Regions from separate parts of the Mesorhizobium sp. 8 genome, predicted to be linked through region 3. Evidence: predicted binding sites of a transcription regulator. Region 3 holds the regulator's gene; each other region holds the start of a gene.
What was found. The regulator HrcA, encoded in region 3, represses chaperone genes, less so after heat shock. The targets are predictions, from matches to a motif close to GTTAGCACTCNCNNNNNGNGAGTGCTAAC.
Positions count from the first base shown of each region.

Region 1 (6,960 bases), 760 kb from region 3:
TTCTGGAGCGCAGTCAGCGAGAACCGATCTTGGTTTCACTCGACTGTGGATGTCTCCGATGCCGCCGACACCTGCTGCGCGGCAAGGAACATCAGCGTGGACGCTGCGGTGCGGCGGTTCCAGCCGGCGGATTCGGCCCTATCCAGCAGGCCCGTCAGCAGCGGCTTCAAGGCGCTGCGGCACTCCGTTTCATAGGCGAGGAACTCGCTCGGCGAACGGGTCGGCGTTGGAACGGATCCGATGTCGGTCATCTTGTTCATAGCATCCCCCGGATTATCTGCGAAATGCCCGCCCCCGGTGACGGGAGCGGGCCATTTGATCAGTGCCTCAGAAGTCCATGCCGGTGCCGGCGGGCATGGCGGGTGCAGTTTCCTTCTTCGGCTTTTCGGCGACCATAGCCTCGGTGGTGACCAGCAGGCCGGCGACCGAAGCGGCGTCTTGCAGTGCGGTGCGCACGACCTTGGCCGGGTCAATCACCCCCTGCCTGTAGAGGTCGCCGTACTCGCCGGTCTGGGCGTTCCAGCCCCAGGCGAAGTCGGTCTTCTCGCGCAGCTTGCCGACGATGATGGAGCCTTCAGCACCGGCATTCTCGGCGATCTGCCGGGCAGGTGCCTCGATGGCGCGGCGCACGATGTCGATGCCGTATTTCTGGTCTGCATTGTCGGCCGCCAACGTGTCGAGTGCCTTGACGGCCCTAAGCAGCGCCACGCCGCCGCCGGGCAGAATGCCTTCTTCGACAGCCGCGCGGGTGGCATGCAGCGCATCGTCGACCCGATCTTTCTTCTCCTTGACCTCGACTTCCGTAGCGCCGCCGACGCGGATCACCGCGACGCCGCCGGCGAGCTTGGCCAAGCGCTCCTGCAGCTTCTCGCGGTCGTAGTCGGAGGTGGTCTCCTCGATCTGCGCCTTGATCTGCGTGACGCGGCCCTGAATCTCTTCTTTGCGGCCGGCGCCGTCGACGATGGTGGTGTTCTCTTTCTCGATCACCACCTTCTTGGCGCGGCCGAGCATCTGCAGCGTGACGTTCTCCAGCTTGATGCCGAGATCCTCGCTGATCGCCGTGCCGCCGGTGAGGATGGCGATGTCCTCCAGCATGGCCTTGCGGCGATCGCCGAAGCCCGGCGCCTTGACGGCCGCGACCTTGAGGCCGCCGCGCAGCTTGTTAACGACGAGAGTCGCCAGCGCCTCGCCCTCGACGTCCTCGGCAATGATCAGCAGCGGCTTGCCGGATTGCACCACGGCTTCGAGCACAGGAAGCATGGCCTGCAGATTGCCGAGCTTCTTTTCATGGATGAGCACATAGGGCTCCTCCAGTTCGACCCGCATCTTGTCCTGGTTGGTGATGAAGTACGGGCTGAGATAGCCGCGGTCAAACTGCATGCCTTCGACGACTTCCAGCTCGGTCTCGGCGGTCTTGGCTTCCTCGACGGTGATGACGCCCTCGTTGCCGACCTTCTGCATGGCTTCCGCAAGGAAGCGGCCGATCTCGGCGTCGCCGTTGGCGGAAATGGTGCCGACCTGGGCGATCTCGTCGTTCTTCGTGATCTTGCGGGCGTTGGCCTTCAGCTCGGTCACCACGGCGTCGACCGCCTTGTCGATGCCGCGCTTCAGGTCCATCGGGTTCATGCCGGAGGCAACGGCCTTGGCACCCTCCCTGACGATGGCCTGGGCCAGAACCGTCGCGGTCGTGGTGCCGTCGCCGGCCAGATCGTTGGTCTTGGAGGCCACTTCGCGCACCATCTGCGCGCCCATGTTCTCGAACTTGTCTTCCAGTTCAATCTCTTTCGCCACCGTCACGCCGTCCTTGGTGATGCGGGGCGCGCCGAACGACTTGTCGATGACCACGTTGCGGCCCTTGGGACCAAGCGTCACCTTCACGGCATTGGCGAGAATGTCGACGCCGCGCAGCATGCGCTCGCGCGCGTCGGAATGGAATTTCACTTCCTTGGCAGCCATTGGATCACTCCTTCGATAGGCAGCTTTCTTTGACTGGTTGATATCGGGTTCGCGCCGGTCAGGCGGCTTTCTTCAGCGTGGCCGCCTGTTCGATCACGCCCATCACGTCGCTTTCCTTCATGATGAGCAGTTCCTCGCCATTCAGCTTGATCTCGGTGCCGGACCACTTGCCGAACAGGATGCGGTCTCCGACCTTGACGTCGAGCTCCACCAGCTTGCCGCTTTCGTCGCGCGCGCCGGGGCCGACGGCGATAACCTCGCCCTCCTGCGGCTTTTCTTTGGCGGTGTCGGGAATGATGATGCCGCCGGCCGTTTTTTCATCGGCTTCGATGCGGCGGATCAGGATACGGTCGTGCAATGGACGGAACGTCATATCGTTCTCCTTCGGGACAAACAGATTGTTGAAGTTCCTCTACACCGGACCAGCAATATCGGACCGGTGCGGGGCTCGCGCGACCCTTTCGGCGTCGCGTGCGCATATCGAGCTAGTTTTGCTGTTTTCCGGTTTCAAGAGGCTTCGCAAAAATTTTTGGCACTCGCACTGATCGAGTGCTAGTGCCATGAAAACATACGGCTAATCGGATCGCGACCGTGCATTTCCCGCTTGAATTTTTCGGACTGTCGAACAAAATTATCCCAAGCTTCGCCATAGGCGAGGCTGTGAAGTCGAAACCTGTGCAAAGGAGCTTTTTGGAAAGACGGAGGATCAAGATGGACCGACAGAATTCCACACCGATTATTCCCTCTCTCGTTCCTGAAACGTCCGACCTCGCGCTGGACCGACTGTTGTCGCCGGCGAGGCATTTCAGGCATCCCGACGACGTCCTGAACGACGATACGCTCGACATTCAGGAGAAGCGGGCGATCCTCTCGTCCTGGGCCTCGGACGCTTGCGCGGTGGAATCCGTTCCGGCGCTGCGTCGGCCGCCGGGAGCCGAGCAGCCGATCTCCTTCGACCAGATCATGGACGCGCTATGTCGGCTCGACGTGGCGGCTGTGCCATCGCGTTCGACGAGTGATCGACGGCACAGCTTCGGCCGTCTGGATGCATGAAGGTCTGAAGCAGAGGAGACGCATATGGTCACTGCGGTCAGCAGGGAATTCCGCCTGCAGATGGAAGGCTACGGCCTGACCACGGCCGAAATCCACTATCATCTTCCCGATCACCCGAGTCTGCTGCAACTCTACCTCTGGCAGGACTATGATTTGGCCCCTCACTTCCCGGAGCTGAAAGGCTTCCTCGGTTATTGGGAACGCGAACTGGAGGGCGCGCTGCACTCCGTGCGCGTCGCCCACCATCGCCTCATCGAGCCGTCGGAATGGCGCGTCGTCGACGGCGTCATTGCCATCAACTGAAGTTCATCTCGGGCCGCAGGCCGTCGATCATCGGTGCCGGACGCGATTTACGGGAAGCGCGCACTGCCGGGACCAATCCAGCCCGTTTGGCCGCCTTGAGGAAGGCTTTGTGCGCGTCGCGTGCGCTGCGCCATCCGTCTAGCGCATCCCGGCAGGCGCGTTCCGCCACGCGCCAGCTCCGCCCGCGCGCCCATTCGGGCCACTGCTGGTCCAGACACTCCAGCGCCTCGAAGCTGCTGGCGACATTGCGTGAAGCGTTGGGAAACTTGAGGGTAACAGGTTCGGGGAACCGAACGTCGTTCATCACTTCCTCCTTTTTTGGACGTCTTTTGCGAGCAAGCAATCGGATGGCGTCGTCTACGCGCATCTATGGTTGAGATGGGGACGCAGCGCGGAACATCAAGACCGTCTACGCTGGCACCGGAACGCTCAATCCTCGTCGGCATCCAGCAGATCGATCAGTTCCGCGACGCGCGTTCCAGGCAGCGGCCGTCCCTCGCCCATCAGCGCCTCGTCGCCGTTGAGCCAGGCCCAGGCTTCCCGCAGCTCCTCGAAGGAAGCGCCGGTGGACAGGATGTCGGCGACCAGCGTTGCGTCCGTCGGCCCAAGGACCGATACGATCTCTTCCCGCGTCATGGACATGGTCGCTCTCCTGCGCATTGATGTGGAAGGTGCTGACCGGAAGATTCCCGCCGGCGACGGCAAGACAATGCGCGTCGGCGAAGGACGTTCCGCGATCGACCTCTTGACGCGCGGAAAGCGAATTCCCAGATCGAATCCGCCGGCGCCCTTTTAGGGTCGGCAAGGTCAAGGAGCGCTCATCCTTGGCGCTCCTCGTACCCATGTTGCTCAGCAATGGAGGATATGGCTATGAGAACCGCATTCGATTTTTCCCCGCTTTATCGGTCGAGCATCGGCTTCGATCGTGTTTTCGACCTGCTGGAGAACGCGAGCCGGACGCCGAGCGTCGACAACTGGCCGCCCTACGACATCGCCAGGACAGGCGAAGACGCCTACCGCATCACCATGGCGGTGGCGGGCTTCGGCCAGGAAGAGCTAAGCATCGTACACGAGCCCAACATGCTTGTCGTCTCCGGCGAGAGAACGGCGGAAGACAACGGCGACTATCTGCATCGCGGCATTGCCGGGCGGCCGTTCGAGCGCCGCTTCGAGCTTGCCGATCATGTGAAGGTGACCGGAGCTGGTCTCGTCAACGGCCTGCTGACGATCAATCTCCAGCGTCAGATTCCCGAGGAGATGAAGCCGCGCAAGATCGAGATCGGCAGCAGCAGCGGCAAAGCCGGGTCCCGTATCGAAGCTGGGACTGCCAAGGCCGTGGGCAAGCAGATCGCTGACAAGCAAGCCGCCTGAGGCAATGCGGATGAAATCTGGCGCCGGACGCTGGCCGTCCGGCGGCGGACGGATTTGTCAAAGATGATAGCGAGACTGGCGAAAGGAGAATGACGATGAGCGTACGCGATCTTATTCCTTGGGGACGCGAGGAGAGTCGCGTCCCGAGCCTGTTCCGCGACAGCGAGCGTGATCCGTTCCTGTCGCTGCACCGCGAAGTGAACCGGCTGTTCGACGACGTTTTCCGCGGCTTCGACGGCGCCCTGCCGTCCGTCGGCAGGGCGTCTCCCTTCGGTGGGAACTGGCCGAGCGTCGAGATCTCCGACGACGACAAAGAGATCAAGGTGACGGCTGAAGTGCCCGGCATGGAGGAAAAGGACATCGAGATCATGCTCGATAACGGTGTGCTGATGCTGCGGGGCGAGAAGCGCTCGGAGACTGAGGACAAGGACCGGCAGTTCTCGGAACGCTACTACGGCCGCTTCGAGCGTCGTATCCCCCTCGGCTACGAGATCGAGGAAGACAGGATAGACGCCCGATTCAGGAACGGCGTCCTGTCCGTGACCTTGCCGAAAACGGCGAAAGCGCAGTCGCAGGCCAAACGCATCGCGATCAAGAGCTGACGTCTGGACAGCCTGGGAAGCGGCCGATGCCGCTTCCCAGGCTTTTCGACAAAGCTCGTCGACCCGCAGAGTGAATGATCCCGCCTCAGCTTAGTCCGCTTCCTGGATTTGAAACGAGATGCATATCTGAAAGCGACGCGCCGATGACTGAGTCTGCTTCCAAGCACGAACTTATGGGCGTTTTGACATCGTGAATGAGGCAAACTAAGTCGTCGATTTGAAATTCAAACATCTTGACGGGGCGTGAAGCCGGGCGACAGCTGTCGGAGAGCAGCCATCGCAAGCGGACCGTCAACTGGACGGTGGCTGTGGCAAACTCTTGGCGCGAAGCGGCTGGTCGATACCGACCCTCAAAAGATATGTCCTAAGTTTGGGCATGTACCGCCGCCTCAGGAAAGCGCGTCTCCCGGAAAGCCGTGGCAAGGTAGCACCTCGCAGGTCATCATTCCCGAATGGACGCAAGGATCATCCTTCATGATATCGCTGGCTTCCTCGAGTGGGACGATGAGAATGGCGACACCACAAATGGTATCTGCTTACCGGCCGACGCGCGCAGCACTAGTCGTCTTGTCTTTGAGCGCAGTGCAGGGCATCACAGGTTCAATTGCACGAAAACGGTATCGGATGTCTGCAGTCTGGCCTGACGCAAAGATCGTTGCAAAGCTCGTCCGCTGTTGCGGTCGTGGGATTTCGCTCGCATTCCTGGCGCTTGCCATATTGGCGATCTCACACCCTGCGGTATCGCAACTGAACTCCGACAGGTCGCTGGCGGCAACGTCGAAATCGATCGAAACCACTGCGAGCAAATCCGAGCAGGCAGGAGAGAAGCTGCTATCGGCTGGGCTGTGTTGGTGTCGTTCACAGGAGCAGTGCTTGGCCTTGACAGCGTTCTCTTAGACTGACGACAGCACTGAGCTTCAGTCTTTCCTTCGAGAAGATCAAAAAAAGCCTGCTCCGATTCGCCGGGGCGGGCGAACTTGTGCAAGAATTGCACAGGTTGGATTGTTTCCTGGCATCAGCTCCCGCGCAACATCCGCCATATGTCATGCCAGTAAGCCGCGATGAATGAAGCGCGGCCGCAGCGCCCATGCCGGTGACGCCGAGCGCTCCGAGCCCCATGTGCTTCCATCGTGTCAACTCGGCAGTGACCGCCTTCACTTCCGTCATGTCGTTGATCAATCTGGACGAACTCTCCGGTCTTGGCGATCTGATCCGACATGTCGTCGGCCTTGACATAAATCTTCGCCCGGCTTTGAGTCGACCGCTGTTCCGACTGTTCATAGGACAGGGCTACACGAGTGTCCGATTCCTTGATGTCGCGTCGAATTTTGGTGATGTCGCGCTGCATGTTTGCGTCGCCTTGAGTAGCCCGCCGATCATCTTTCGGGGCTCTTGTAGGAAGGTGCCGCCATGTGCCTGTTGCCCTATCTGCACTGCTAGCTCCAGCATCCGCGACGGGCGCAACTGCGATCATCGCCAAGAACGCGCTTGTAGCTCGGCCTGCCAGCCAGGATCAGCGCGACGGTCTCGTCCGGCGAGTGTTGCCTGACAGTCGGCAGAGGGGAGTACCATCTGCAATTGCTCTTTGCTGGTACTGGGGGCACCAGGGGTTCCAGCTTAAGCGTGTGGGCCAATCATCACGCGTTGAGAGAGAGCGTCGGCGCCATCTTCGTTG
Region 1 is NZ_CP040914.1:4,408,158-4,415,117, forward strand. Features, by position in the region: gene FGU64_RS21180 (hypothetical protein) at 36-260, opposite strand; gene groL (chaperonin GroEL) at 328-1,956, opposite strand; gene groES (co-chaperone GroES) at 2,015-2,329, opposite strand; gene FGU64_RS23840 (hypothetical protein) at 2,548-3,009, shown strand; gene FGU64_RS21200 (usg protein) at 3,034-3,312, shown strand; gene FGU64_RS21205 (DUF982 domain-containing protein) at 3,305-3,616, opposite strand; gene FGU64_RS21210 (hypothetical protein) at 3,742-3,954, opposite strand; gene FGU64_RS21215 (Hsp20 family protein) at 4,183-4,683, shown strand; gene FGU64_RS21220 (Hsp20/alpha crystallin family protein) at 4,779-5,285, shown strand; gene FGU64_RS23625 (DUF1515 family protein) at 6,144-6,566, opposite strand.
Region 1: the regulator HrcA is predicted to act here: its motif matches at 2,485-2,513, upstream of groES (co-chaperone GroES).

Region 2 (6,960 bases), 1.7 Mb from region 3:
GTCCTTGGAAACGCGGAGTTCGCTGGGGGCGGCCATGATCTGTCCTGTTTTGTCGCGGATGGCTTACGCCGATTTCATCCAGCGCAAAAGCGCGCTCATCGCTCCGCCGCAAACAGCATGAAGGTCGGCCGCTGTCGCTCCTGCGCAAGCACCGGGTCGGCCTCGACCTGCGCGTCGCTCGGGCCCCATTCCTCCAGATGCGTCAGCGTGAAGCCGGCCTCCCTGAGAAGTCGCACATAGGTGCCGATGGTGCGGTGCTGCTTGACCACGCCGGGCGCGAACCAGTCCGTCACGCGCGGCCCCTCGACCAGATAGTCGTCCACCGGCCACGCCGCGCGGCCGTCGGCTCCCGTCACCCAGCCCGGGCGCGACGGCGCCGTCAGCAGCGGATGTTCGGCGGAAAAGACCAGCCGGCCGCCGGGCCGCAGCGCCGCGTGCGCGATCTTCAGGAGTCGGCCGAGTTCGACGACATAGTGGAAGGCAAGCGAGGAGTAGACGAGATCGCAGGACGCCGCCGGCAGCGACAGGGCTTCCAGGTCGGCGCGCTGGTAGCGGATCGCCGGATCACGCGTTTCCCGGCGCGCGCGTTCCAGCATGTTTTCCGACACGTCGACGCCGAGCACGTCCACCGCCCCCTGCTCGCGCGCCCAGCGGCAGAACCAGCCGAAACCGCAGCCGAGGTCGACGACGCTCCTGCCCTCCAGCGGCGGCAGCAAGGCGCGCAGCGAGGCCCATTCGGGCGCGCCGTCCAGCCCCTTCACCGAGCGCGGGAGAGCACTGTAGCCGTCGAAGAATTCAGGATCGTCGTAAATATTCTGCGTCATGATCTTGTTTTTCCGTGTAAATCGCCGCGAGGAACGGCGGCCGACCGGGTGACGTCGTTTCCGGGATATGACGAAAGATCGAGGCCGTCTATCTTGAACGGCGCGCTGGATCGTATCACATAGTCATATATAACGATGCACCAGTGCGTGGGCAGTTTTTGGCAAAACCGCCCCATGCGAGGAACGGAAACGAAGCATGGACATGATCGATCCTTTCGGCCGCACGATCAGCTATCTGCGCGTCTCGGTGACCGATCGCTGCGATTTCCGCTGCACCTACTGCATGGCCGAGAACATGACGTTCCTGCCGAAGAAGGACCTTCTGTCGCTGGAAGAACTCGACCGGCTGTGCTCGGTCTTCATCGAAAAGGGCGTCAGGAAGCTCAGGCTCACCGGCGGCGAGCCGCTGGTGCGCAAGAACGTCATGCATCTGGTGCATGAGTTGTCGCGGCACCTGAAAAGCGGCGCGCTGGAAGAACTGACGCTGACCACCAACGGTTCGCAGTTGTCGCGCTTCGCCGGCGAACTGGCCGATTGCGGGGTCAGGCGCATCAACGTGTCGCTCGACACGCTCGACCCGGAAAAATTCCACACCATCACCCGCTGGGGCCATATCGAAAAGGTGCTCGCCGGCATCGACGCGGCCCTTGCCGCCGGCATCAAGGTCAAGCTCAACGCGGTGGCGCTGAAAGGCTTCAACGACGCCGAACTGCCCGACATGCTGCGCTGGGCGCACGGCCGCGGCATGGACATGACCGTCATCGAGACCATGCCGATGGGCGAGATCGATGAGGATCGCACGGACCAGTACCTGCCGCTGTCGCTTCTGCGGGCACAGTTGGAACGGCAATTCACCCTCACCGACATCCCCTACAAGACCGGCGGCCCGGCACGCTATGTCGAGGTCACCGAGACCGGCGGGCGGCTCGGCTTCATCACGCCGATGACGCATAATTTCTGCGAAAGCTGCAACCGCGTCAGGCTCACCTGCACGGGCACGCTCTATATGTGCCTCGGCCAGGAAGACGCCGCCGACCTGCGCGGGCCGCTGCGCGCCTCGGAGGGCAACGACCTTGTGGCGCAAGCCATCGACGAAGCGATCGGCCGCAAGCCCAAGGGCCATGACTTCGTCATCGACCGGCGCACCAACCGCCCTTCCGTCTCCCGCCACATGAGCGTCACCGGCGGCTGATTTTCGCAATCAGCCCTCCCCTTGCTGCATCCTTGATAAATTTAGCTGCCACGGGGCGGCCCCGCCTTCTTGACTCGCAAAGATGGCCGGCCTATCTCACCGGCACGTTAGCACTCACCCGTGGGGAGTGCTAACCATGTCCGGTTCGGCCGGACGGAGGAAATCCTTTCTCACGTTCTCATTCGAGGAAAGCAAATGGCAAAGTCGAAGTTCCGCCCGCTGCATGACCGCGTGGTGGTGAAGCGCGTCGATTCCGAAGAGAAGACCAAGGGCGGCATCATCATCCCCGATACCGCCAAGGAAAAGCCGCAGGAAGGCGAAGTCGTCGCCGTCGGTTCCGGCGCCCGCGACGAGGCCGGCAAGCTGGTCCCGCTGGACGTCAAGGCCGGCGACCGCGTCCTGTTCGGCAAGTGGTCGGGCACCGAGGTGAAGCTCGACGGTCAGGACCTCCTGATCATGAAGGAATCCGACATCATGGGCATCATCGGCTGATCGGCCGGCGCCCTTTCTTCACAACGCCAAACGCAATTTCGGATCTGAAGATCCAGGAGTACAGATATGGCTGCCAAAGAAGTAAAATTCTCCCGTGATGCCCGCGAGCGCATGCTGCGCGGCGTCAACATCCTCGCCGACGCGGTGAAGGTCACGCTCGGCCCCAAGGGCCGCAACGTCGTCATCGACAAGTCGTTCGGCGCCCCGCGCATCACCAAGGACGGCGTCACCGTCGCCAAGGAGATCGAGCTGGAAGACAAGTTCGAGAACATGGGCGCGCAGATGGTTCGTGAGGTCGCTTCCAAGACCAACGACATCGCCGGCGACGGCACCACCACCGCCACCGTTCTCGCCCAGGCGATCGTCCAGGAAGGCGCCAAGGCGGTTGCCGCCGGCATGAACCCGATGGACCTGAAGCGCGGCATCGACGTGGCCGTGGCCGAAGTCGTCACCGCTCTCGGCAAGACCGCCAAGAAGATCAAGACCTCCGAGGAAGTCGCGCAGGTCGGCACCATCTCGGCCAACGGCGACGAGTCGGTCGGCAAGATGATCGCCGAGGCGATGCAGAAGGTCGGCAACGAAGGTGTCATCACCGTCGAGGAAGCCAAGACCGCCGAGACCGAGCTGGAAGTCGTCGAAGGCATGCAGTTCGACCGCGGCTACCTGTCGCCCTACTTCATCACCAACCCCGACAAGATGGTTGCCGAGCTCGAGGACGCCTACATCCTCCTGCACGAGAAGAAGCTGTCCAACCTGCAGGCCATGCTGCCGGTGCTCGAGGCCGTCGTGCAGACCTCCAAGCCGCTCCTCATCATCTCCGAGGACGTCGAGGGCGAGGCCCTGGCCACGCTGGTCGTCAACAAGCTGCGTGGCGGCCTGAAGATCGCCGCCGTCAAGGCTCCGGGCTTCGGCGACCGCCGCAAGGCCATGCTGGAGGACATCGCCATCCTCACCGGCGGCCAGGTGATTTCCGAAGACCTCGGCATCAAGCTTGAGAACGTCGGCCTGAACATGCTGGGCAAGGCCAAGCGCGTGCGCATCGAGAAGGAAAACACCACCATCGTCGACGGCGCCGGCAAGAAGGCCGAGATCCAGGGCCGCGTCGCCCAGATCAAGCAGCAGATCGAGGAGACCACCTCCGACTACGATCGCGAGAAGCTGCAGGAGCGTCTGGCGAAGCTGGCTGGCGGCGTCGCCGTCATCCGCGTCGGCGGTGCGACCGAGATCGAGGTCAAGGAAAAGAAGGACCGCGTTGACGATGCGCTGAACGCCACCCGCGCCGCGGTTGAGGAAGGCATCGTCCCCGGCGGCGGCGTCGCCCTGCTGCGCGCTTCCTCCGCGATCAAGGCCAACGGCACCAACGCCGACCAGGCCGCCGGCATCAACATCGTTCGTCGCGCCCTGCAGGCTCCGGTCCGCCAGATCGCCTCGAACGCCGGTGCGGAAGCCTCGATCGTCGCTGGCAAGATCCTTGAGAACAAGGGTGCCAACTACGGCTACAACGCCCAGACGGGCGAGTATGGCGACCTGATCCAGCTCGGCATCGTCGACCCGGTCAAGGTCGTGCGCGCTGCCCTGCAGGACGCGGCTTCGGTCGCCGGTCTGCTGGTCACCACCGAGGCCATGATCGCCGAGGCGCCGAAGAAGGACGCCCCGATGCCGGCTATGCCCGGCGGCGGCATGGGCGGCATGGGCGGCATGGGCGGCATGGACTTCTAAGAAGTCCACAAGCCTCGAAGCTTACGAAAGGGCGGCAGCGATGCCGCCTTTTCTGCATTTGCGGCGGGGATAAGGTCATTGCAAAAAATTCCACCGATGGCGGAACCATCTTTTCGGTGACGCATTATCGGGATGTAGAAAGCAATTTGAAGGAGCAATCCGGAGATGCGCTGGCTACGAAAGACGCCCCTCGTATCGAAAGAAGCGAGGGGCGTTTTCTTTTTACTCCCTACTTCCACTCCTCACCGCAAGCCACTGATTTCATTTTTGATCGTGGAACCGAATGCCCGTACGTCCGTTTTCCACCGCCAATCGAAACCGTCCAGGAGATGCGCAAATGGTGAACAAGGATCAGGTCGCCGGCGTGGCCAAGCAGGTCAAAGGTTCCATCAGGGAAGCTGCGGGCAAGGCGACAGGCGACAAGAAAACGCAAGCGAAAGGCACGGCCGACAAGATCGCCGGCAAGGTGCAGAAGACCTATGGCGACGTGAAGGAAAAGATCAAGGATTCGCTGTAGATCGGCCGTCTTCGGCGCTCCGGCTCCCATGACGGGAGCTGGACGCCATGAGGCTCAGAACCAGTCGGACTCCGTCCAGCACCCTCATCCGTCTCGGCGCTACGCGCCGATCCACCGGCCCTTCGCCATGGCTTCGGGGCGTTCGATCCTTCGAAAGCTCCACCGGAGCTTTCGATTTGCCTTCGGCAAACCGGCTTCTCACCCCACAAGGGGAGAAGGCAAGGCCGCGTCACCCTCGCTGCCAATCGCCGACATTCGGGATTTGCGGAAGCGTAAGCGCGAACTACTCCCTTCTCCCCTTGTGGGAGAAGGTGCCTGAGCGAAGCCAAGGCGGATGAGGGGTGCTGGACGAAGTGCGACCTGAGAAAGATTTTTCCCCAAAACTTATCCCCCTCTCCCGCACTCGCTCCATACTCACCGCCAGCTTCCCGCGCGGGAACACCGGTCATGACGGTGATTGCGTGGCGGGGAGCCGGCGCCTCCGGCGGTTGCTCAACGTAAGCGGCTGCCCGGGGAGGTTCCGTCCAAGGGTTCCCCTACGGGCATTACGGCCCGTGTGCGCTGGACGAGCGCTGCAAGCCATCGGCCGGTGCCGGCGCAAATGCCGGCATCGTGAGCTGCGGTGAAGCGGAACGGACGGGAACAGAAATCGCCGGCGGGCGCGGGATGCCGCGCCATACCTTAACTTAGCAGGCACGGCCCCCGCGCCCGCTTCCCGACTGTTCAATGGCCAGGGCCTAAAGGCAGCGTGGCGATGAAAATGCTTGCCGGGCAGAGCCTTAAACGATTTGCATTCCGCTCTGCCGCATTCTCCTCTTGAAGGCCATTGTGCAACGCGATACGCCGATGCCGTCCGCGCGGGGCCGCACCGCCCTGCCCGTCCAGCCATCGGAGAAAGATCGTGAGCGCGCAAAAGACCAGAACCGAGACGGATACATTCGGCCCGATCGAGGTGGCGGCGGACCGCTACTGGGGCGCGCAGGCCGAGCGTTCGCTCGGCAACTTCAAGATCGGCTGGGAAAAGCAGCCGGCGGCGATCGTGCGCGCGCTCGGCATCGTCAAGCGCGCGGCGGCCGAAACCAACATGGAACTCGGCAAGCTCGACCCGGCGCTCGGCAAGACCATCGTGCAAGCCGCGCAGGAAGTCATCGACGGCAAGCTGAACGACCATTTCCCGCTGGTGGTCTGGCAGACCGGCTCGGGCACACAGTCGAACATGAACGCCAACGAGGTGATTTCGAACCGCGCCATTGAACTGCTCGGCGGCACCATGGGTTCGAAGAAGCCGGTGCATCCCAACGACCACGTCAACATGAGCCAGTCGTCGAACGACACCTATCCGACGGCCATGCACATCGCCTGCGCCGAGCGCATCGTCCACGACCTGCTGCCGGCGCTGAAGCACCTGCACAAGGCGCTGGATGCCAAGGCCAGGGAATTCGCGTCGATCGTCAAGATCGGCCGCACGCATACGCAGGACGCCACGCCGCTGACGCTGGGCCAGGAATTTTCAGGCTATGCCGCGCAGGTCGCCTCCTCGATCAGGCGCATCGAGCTGACCCTGCCCGGCCTTCAGGAACTGGCGCAGGGCGGCACCGCCGTCGGCACCGGCCTCAACGCACCTGTCGGCTTCGCCGAGAAGGTGGCCGACCGCATCGCCGCCATCACCGGCATTGCCTTCATCTCGGCGCCGAACAAGTTCGAGGCACTGGCCGCTCACGATTCCATGGTCTTCTCGCACGGCGCCATCAACGCCACGGCCGCCGCCCTGTTCAAGATCGCCAACGACATCCGCTTCCTCGGCTCCGGCCCGCGCTCGGGGCTGGGTGAGCTCGCGCTGCCGGAAAACGAGCCGGGCTCCTCGATCATGCCCGGCAAGGTCAATCCCACTCAGTGCGAGGCGATGACGCAGGTCTGCGTGCAGGTGTTCGGCAACAACGCCGCGCTGACCTTTGCCGGCAGCCAGGGCCATTTCGAGCTCAACGTCTACAACCCGCTGATGGCCTACAATTTCCTGCAGTCGGTGCAGCTTCTGGCCGACGCCTCCGTTTCCTTCACCGACAACTGCGTGGTCGGCATCGAGGCGCGCGAAGACAACATCAAGGCCGCGCTCGAGCGCTCACTGATGCTGGTGACGGCGTTGGCGCCGAAGATCGGCTACGACAACGCCGCCAAGATCGCCAAGACCGCGCACAAGAACGGCACGACGCTGCGCG
Region 2 is NZ_CP040914.1:568,146-575,105, reverse strand. Features, by position in the region: gene FGU64_RS02685 (DUF971 domain-containing protein) at 1-36, opposite strand, end outside; gene FGU64_RS02680 (class I SAM-dependent methyltransferase) at 96-824, opposite strand; gene moaA (GTP 3',8-cyclase MoaA) at 1,027-2,016, shown strand; gene groES (co-chaperone GroES) at 2,212-2,508, shown strand; gene groL (chaperonin GroEL) at 2,575-4,227, shown strand; gene FGU64_RS02660 (CsbD family protein) at 4,565-4,744, shown strand; gene fumC (class II fumarate hydratase) at 5,646-6,960, shown strand, end outside.
Region 2: the regulator HrcA is predicted to act here: its motif matches at 2,123-2,151, upstream of groES (co-chaperone GroES).

Region 3 (6,960 bases):
GTTAGGGGTGGGGGTCAGCACCGACGAGCGGCAGTTCCTCTCAGTCAACCCACATCTCGTGGCGGACGTTGAGTTCGGCCAGCAGCGGATCGGCGCGCAGGGCCGCTGAGACGCGCTCGACATTGGGCCAGGCGGCCGGCGCTTTGGCGGCCTCCGGGTGCCAGCACACCAGCATGAGCATGTAGAGATCGGCCAGCGTGCGCCGGCCGGCGGCGAGCCAGTCGCGGCCTTCCAGCGCGCGGTCGAGGATGCCGATCTCGCGGTCCATCTCGGCCAGCGCGGCCTGCTTGACTGCTTCGATGCCGCCGGCATCGGTGGTGTAGCGATGGGCATAGAAATAGCGCAGGTCGGCCGGATAGAGCGCAGCGGCCATGAACGCCATCCAGCGCAGGAAATCGGCGCGGCCCGCCTCGCCGGCGACGGGGCCGAGGCCGGCGCCGGGATGCCGCTCGGCCAGAAGGATGCACATCGCCGCCGTCTCGGTCACGGCATGGCCGTCGGGCAGGACCAGAACCGGCACCTGGTTCATCGGGCTGATGGCGAGGAAGTCCGGCACCGGGTCCGGCGTCTTCTTCACGTCGATCAGGTCGAACGGCGCGCCGGCGATCTTCAGCGAGGCCTCGACGACGAAACCGCCGGAGCCGGGCCGCGTATAGAGCTTGTACATGCGAATCCTCCCCTCGCCGTATCGCGAGACAGGAGGATGTGCCCTCGAGCGCCGCCGCGCTCAAGCCGCGCCAGACGGTTTTTCGTGAGGGCCAGCAGCACGAGCCGGACAAGGGCGATGGGTTTTTGCTAATCTGGAGTCTGGCCCCTCCCCCGTAGGAGATCTATCGGCTACGACGTGCCCCCCTCTCCGTCTCGGCTTCGCCGAGCCACCTCTCCCCCACTTCGTGAGGGGAGAGGATGGGCGCCAAGCCTTGCAGTCATCCTATCCTCTCCACCCGGAACGGGGGGAGAGGTGGCTTGCGAAGCAAGACGGAGAGGGGGAGCCTTATTTGCAATAGCTCCGCCTCAAAGGTGAGGAGCCATCCCAACGCCCGCGTCAGTTCCCCAACCCGTCGAACAGGACGGTCGACAGGTAGCGCTCGGCGAAGGAGGGGATGACGACGACCATCGTCTTGCCCTTGTTTTCCGGCCGCGCGCCGACCACCGCTGCCGCCTGCAGGGCGGCGCCCGAGGAAATGCCGACCGGCACGCCTTCCAGCCGCGCGACCAGGCGGGCGTCGGCGACGGCATCTTCGTTCGTGACGGTGACGATCTCGTCGTAGACGGAAGTGTCGAGCACCTTCGGCGCGAAGCCGGCGCCAAGGCCCTGGATCTTGTGCGGGCCGGGCTGGCCGCCCGACAGGATGGCGGACGCTTCCGGCTCCACCGCCACGACCTGCACCGAGGGCTTGCGCTTTTTGAGCACCTGGCCGACGCCGGTGATGGTGCCGCCGGTGCCGATGCCGGCGACGAGGATGTCGACCGCGCCGCCCGTATCGTTCCAGATTTCCTCCGCCGTGGTGCGGCGGTGGATTTCGGGATTGGCGGGGTTCTCGAACTGCTGCGGAATAACGGCGTCCGGCAACTTGGCGACCAGTTCCTCGGCCTTGGCGATGGCGCCCTTCATGCCCTTCGGCCCGTCGGTCAGCACCAGTTCGGCGCCGAGCAGCAGAAGCATCTTGCGCCGCTCCGACGACATTGTCTCGGGCATGGTCAGGATCAGCTTGTAGCCCTTGGCGGCGGCGGCGAAGGCGAGCGCGATGCCGGTGTTTCCGGACGTCGGCTCGACCAGCGTGGTGCGGCCGGGCACGATGCGGCCTTCCGCCTCCAGCGCCTCGATCATCGCCACGCCGATGCGGTCCTTGACCGAGGCGATGGGGTTGAAGAACTCCAGCTTGGCGAGCAGGTCGGCGACGATGCCCTTTTCCTTCGCGAACTTCTCCAGCCTGACCAGCGGCGTGTCGCCGATCGTTTCGGTGATCGAGGCGAAGATGCGGCCGCGGCCGGGCACGCGCGCGGACGGGTCGGGCTTGGTCATGCGTCTGGCTCCCTGAGATTCGTGAAATGCAAGATAGGATTTTTCATCGTGGAAGATAGGCCGGCACGCCAGAATAGCCGAGTGGGCGGCGTTGCAAAGGCCGTGTACGGCTGGAATAAAATTCTCCCAGGCGGCGAAAAACAGGACTGTAATTGCGCTTCGCGGTTTCCGTCATGGCTTCGCGCCGTCATAGGCGACGCGCCAGATGGTGCCGGACCCGTCCTCGGTGACGATCAGCGCGCCGTCCTTGGCCACCGCCACGCCGACCGGGCGGCCCCACACCTCGGCATCCGACAGGACGAAGCCCGTCATGAAATCCTGATAGGCGCCGGTCGGCTTGCCGTTCTCGAATTTCAACCGCACGACCTTGTATCCGGTGCGCGTGCCGCGGTTCCACGAGCCGTGCAGCGCGACGAAGGCGTCGCCCCTGTATTCGGCCGGGAACCGGTCGCCCTCGTAGAAGGCGATGCCGAGCGGCGCCGAATGCGCCTGGATGAGCACGTCCGGTACCGTCGCCTTGCCGGCGAGGTCCGGCCGCGCGCCGGCATGGCGCGGGTCCTGATGATCGCCGATGTAATACCAGGGCCAGCCGTAGAAGGCGCCGTCCTGCACCGTCGTGGCATATTCGAAGGGCACGTTGTCGCCCAGCCCGTCGCGCTCGTTGACGACGCACCATAGCGCGCCGGTAGCCGGCTGCACCGTCATGCCCGAACAGTTGCGCAGGCCGGTCGCGACGACACGGCCGTTCTTGCCGTCGGGATCGTAGGCGCGGACTTCGGCGCGGCCCTCCTCCGAGCCCCATGCCGCGCCCGGAGCCTGCCCGTCGATCCAGCCGGCCGGCGCCTTGCCCATGCCCTCGGCGGCGTTCGAGTCCGAGCCGACGGAGACGTAGAGGGTGGCGCCATCGGGCGAAAAGGCGATGTCGCGGGTCCAATGGCCACCGGTCGGCAGGTCGTCGACGACCATCCCGGCCTTGCCGGACGCCTTCAGCTCGCCGCTACGATAGGGGAAACGCACGACGCCGCCGGTCTCGGCGACATAGACCCATTGCGGGTTGTCAGCCGGATGGAAGGCGATGCCGTAGGGCCGGGCGAGTCCCTTGGCGAAGATGCCTTCCTCCGCCACCTTGCCGTCCTTGCCCAGCCGGTACACGCGTACCTGACCGGCGCGGCTGTCGGCGACGAACAGGTCGCCGTTCGGGGCGACGCGGACGGCGCGCGGATTGCGGATGCCCGACGCGATGCGCTCGGCCGAAAAGCCTGGCGGCACCTGCGGGCCTTCGCCCTTCGGTTCCCGCGCGCGGTCGGCGCCGTTGGAGGCCGAATCGGTGGCGTAGGGCCTGGGCAGATCGCCGGGAGCGATGAGGCGCCACAGGCCGGGCCGGTCGTCGTGCCAGCCACCGAAAGCCTTTGCTCCCTCAAGGGGAGCGGACGGGTCCTGGGCGGCGACCGTGCCGGCACAGGCCAGCAAGACCGCTCCGCCCAGGAAAAAGCCGCGCATTCCGGTTCTTGCCTGTTCCGCCAATGCCGTGTCCTCCACGCAACCTCGAGCCGACGACGCACAGCCGCCGGCAACGCCGCCTTTACCTTGCCATATGGTTCGCCTTGCATCGGCAACAAGTGCGGCGTCTGCTTGAGCCATGCGACCAAGCACCGCCTTTCCAGTCATCGCGGTCGCCTCGGCGTTGCTCTTCACGGCGGCCGGGGCCTTGGCCGGAAACGTGCCCGCGCAAAGCTGCACGGGGCAGGACTGCATGCGGGACAACACCCAGCCGGCCGAGACCTGCCAGGGCCGCGACTGCGATCCGCCGACGCCCGGCGAGGCGAACGACTGCGACGGACGGGATTGCCAGCCCATCCCCGAGGACAACGTGCCGATACCGGAAGACAAGCCGATTCAGCCTTCCAACCCCGGCCAGCAGTAGGAAGCCGCGTCGCGGCCAGTCAGGCCCCGATCCGGCCTGCAGGCAATGGAAGCGCCGACGACGCCGTCGGGTGGCCGCCAAAGCAGAATTCCCGGACAGGTCCTCAGCCGAGTTCGGCGTCGAGCTGGCTCTCCAGCCTCACCAGGTCGGCCGGCAGCGGCAGGCCGAGCGCGCGCAGCTCGTTCAGCTTCTCGCGCACCTGCTCGCGGATCTCGCGGGCGTCCTCGGGCTGGTTCACCATGCTGGCGAGAAGAAGGTCGATTTCGGCCTTGATCGATTCGAACGCCATGGTTCCCTCCTGTCGGTCGTCGCCGCCCGTCCGCTCAGCGCAGCATGCGCGATATGAGCTGCGCGGTATAGTCCACCATCGGCACGATGCGGGCGTAGTTCAGCCGGGTCGGACCGATGACGCCGAGCGCGCCGATGACGCGCGCATCTTTGTCGCGGTAGGGCGCCACCACCAGCGAGGAGCCCGACAGCGAAAACAGCTTGTTCTCCGAGCCGATGAAGATGCGCACGCCCGAGCCCTGCTCGGCGAGGTCGAGAAGCTGGACGAGGCCGTCCTGCGTCTCCAGGTCCTCGAACAGGTGTTTCAAGAGTTCCATGTCGGCCTGCGCCGAGACGTTTTCCAAAAGGTTGGCGCGGCCGCGCACGATGAGGCGCGACGGCAGGCCGCTTTCGGCGCCCGCCCACATCGCCAGGCCCTTTTCAACGAGGTCCTGCGACAGCGTGTCGAGGGCGGCGCGGGTTTCCTGCTTGCGCCGCTCGATCTCAGCGCGCGCCTCGGCCAGCGTGCGACCGCGGATGTGGGCGTTGAGGAAGTTGGAGGCTTCGTGCAGCTGCGAGACGGTGATGCCGGCCGGCAGCTCGATGATGCGGTTCTCGACGTCGCCGTTCTGCGACACCAGCACCGCCAGCGCCTTGGTCGGCTCCAGCTGGATGAACTCGATGTGCTTGAGCGCGGCCTCGCTCTTGGCGGTGAGCACCAGCCCCGCGCCGCGCGACATGCCCGACAGCAACTGGCTGGCCTCGGTCAGCATGTGTTCCAGGCTCGTCCCCTCGCCCGACGCCTTCATCTGCGCCTCGATGGCGCGGCGCTCCTCTTCCGCAAGGTCGCCCAGTTCCATGAAGGCATCGACGAAGAAGCGCAGGCCCGCCTGCGTCGGCAGGCGGCCGGCCGAGACGTGCGGCGCGTAGATGAGGCCGAGATGCTCGAGGTCGCTCATGACGTTGCGCACCGTCGCCGGCGACAGCGACGACGGCAGGATGCGCGAGAGCGAGCGCGAACCGACGGGCTCGCCGTCGCGCAGGTAGGAATCGACGATGCGGCGGAAGATGTCGCGCGAGCGCATGTCGAGCGTCTGCAAAGTGGGCGACTGCACGGTCGCGTCGGTGATCGGCCGGGTCATGCGGACAAAACCTCCGGTTCAAGGATATAGACGGGAACGGCGCCGACGCAAGGACGTGTCCCGTCCGGGACAGGGCGTTTTCCTTTGCACGCCACGCCTGCCGGGGCTAAAAGCCCGGCACGATTCAAAATCCATGAAAGCGAGCCCGAATGCGTCCCTCCAAGCGCCAGAACGACGAAATGCGCGCCATCTCCTTCGAGCGCGGCGTCTCCAAGCATGCGGAGGGCTCGTGCCTGGTGAAGTTCGGCGACACGCATGTGCTTTGCACGGCGAGCCTGGAGGAGCGGGTGCCGGGCTGGATGCGCAATTCCGGCAAGGGCTGGGTGACGGCCGAATACGGCATGCTGCCGCGCTCGACCGGCGACCGCATGCGCCGCGAGGCCTCCGCCGGCAAGCAGGGCGGCCGCACGCTGGAGATCCAGCGCCTGATCGGCCGCTCCTTGCGCGCCGTGGTCGACATGCAGGCGCTGGGCGAGGTGCAGGTCACGGTGGACTGCGACGTCCTACAGGCCGACGGCGGCACCCGCACCGCCTCCATCACCGGCGGCTGGGTTGCGCTCTACGACTGCCTGCGCTGGATGGAGGCGCGCCAGATGGTGAAGGTCGACAAGGTGCTGAAGGACCATGTCGCGGCGATCTCCTGCGGCATCCACGACGGCCAGCCGGTGATCGACCTCGACTACCTGGAGGATTCGTCGGCCGGCACCGACGCCAACTTCGTCATGACCGGCAAGGGCGGCATCGTCGAGATCCAGGGCACGGCCGAGGGCGAGCCGTTCTCGGAGGATCAGTTTTCCGCCCTGATGGGATTGGCCAAGCGCGGTATTTCGCGGCTGGTGGATTTGCAGAAGATGGCGGTGGACTGACGGGGCGCAGATGCAACCTTCCGCCATCCTCGAATCGGCGCTCTACGTCACCGACCTCGACGCGGCCGAGAACTTCTATGCCGAAGTCCTCGGCCTTGAGCGGATTGCGAAAGTGGAAGGCCGGCATGCGTTCTTCCGCTGCGGCCAAGGCGTGCTTCTGCTGTTCGTCGCCGAGGCGACGCGGGAGCCGCCCCCGCCCGGCGCCAAGCTGCCGGTACCGCCGCACGGCGCCAATGGGCAAGGGCACCTGTGCTTTGCCGCTTCAGGCGATGACATCGAGCGCTGGAAGGCCCATCTGACGGGCAAGGGCGTCGCCATCGAGGCCGATTTCATCTGGCCGCCCAAACCGGGGCAGGAACGGGGCGGCCGCTCGATCTATTTCCGCGACCCGTCCGGCAATTCGCTGGAATTCGCCGAACCGAAAATCTGGAACCTCTAGAATGCACGCCCTGACGGACAAGAAGATCGTCGTCGCCAGCCACAATGCCGGCAAGCTGCGCGAGTTCGCAGACCTGCTCGGCCCCTTCGGGCTGGAGGCGAAGTCGGCCAAGGAGTACGGCCTGCCGGAACCGGACGAGACCGGCACGACCTTCGAGGAGAACGCCTACATCAAGGCTCACGCGGCCGCCGTGGCGACGGGCCTGCCCGCCATGTCCGACGATTCGGGCCTGTGCGTGGACGCGCTCGACGGCGCGCCCGGCGTCTACACCGCCAACTGGGCGGAAAAGCCCGAGG
Region 3 is NZ_CP040914.1:3,646,789-3,653,748, reverse strand. Features, by position in the region: gene FGU64_RS17690 (glutathione S-transferase family protein) at 41-667, opposite strand; gene cysK (cysteine synthase A) at 1,046-2,026, opposite strand; gene FGU64_RS17680 (sorbosone dehydrogenase family protein) at 2,198-3,526, opposite strand; gene FGU64_RS23350 (hypothetical protein) at 3,780-3,950, shown strand; gene FGU64_RS17675 (hypothetical protein) at 4,054-4,239, opposite strand; gene hrcA (heat-inducible transcriptional repressor HrcA) at 4,274-5,359, opposite strand; gene rph (ribonuclease PH) at 5,509-6,225, shown strand; gene FGU64_RS17660 (VOC family protein) at 6,236-6,664, shown strand; gene rdgB (RdgB/HAM1 family non-canonical purine NTP pyrophosphatase) at 6,666-6,960, shown strand, end outside.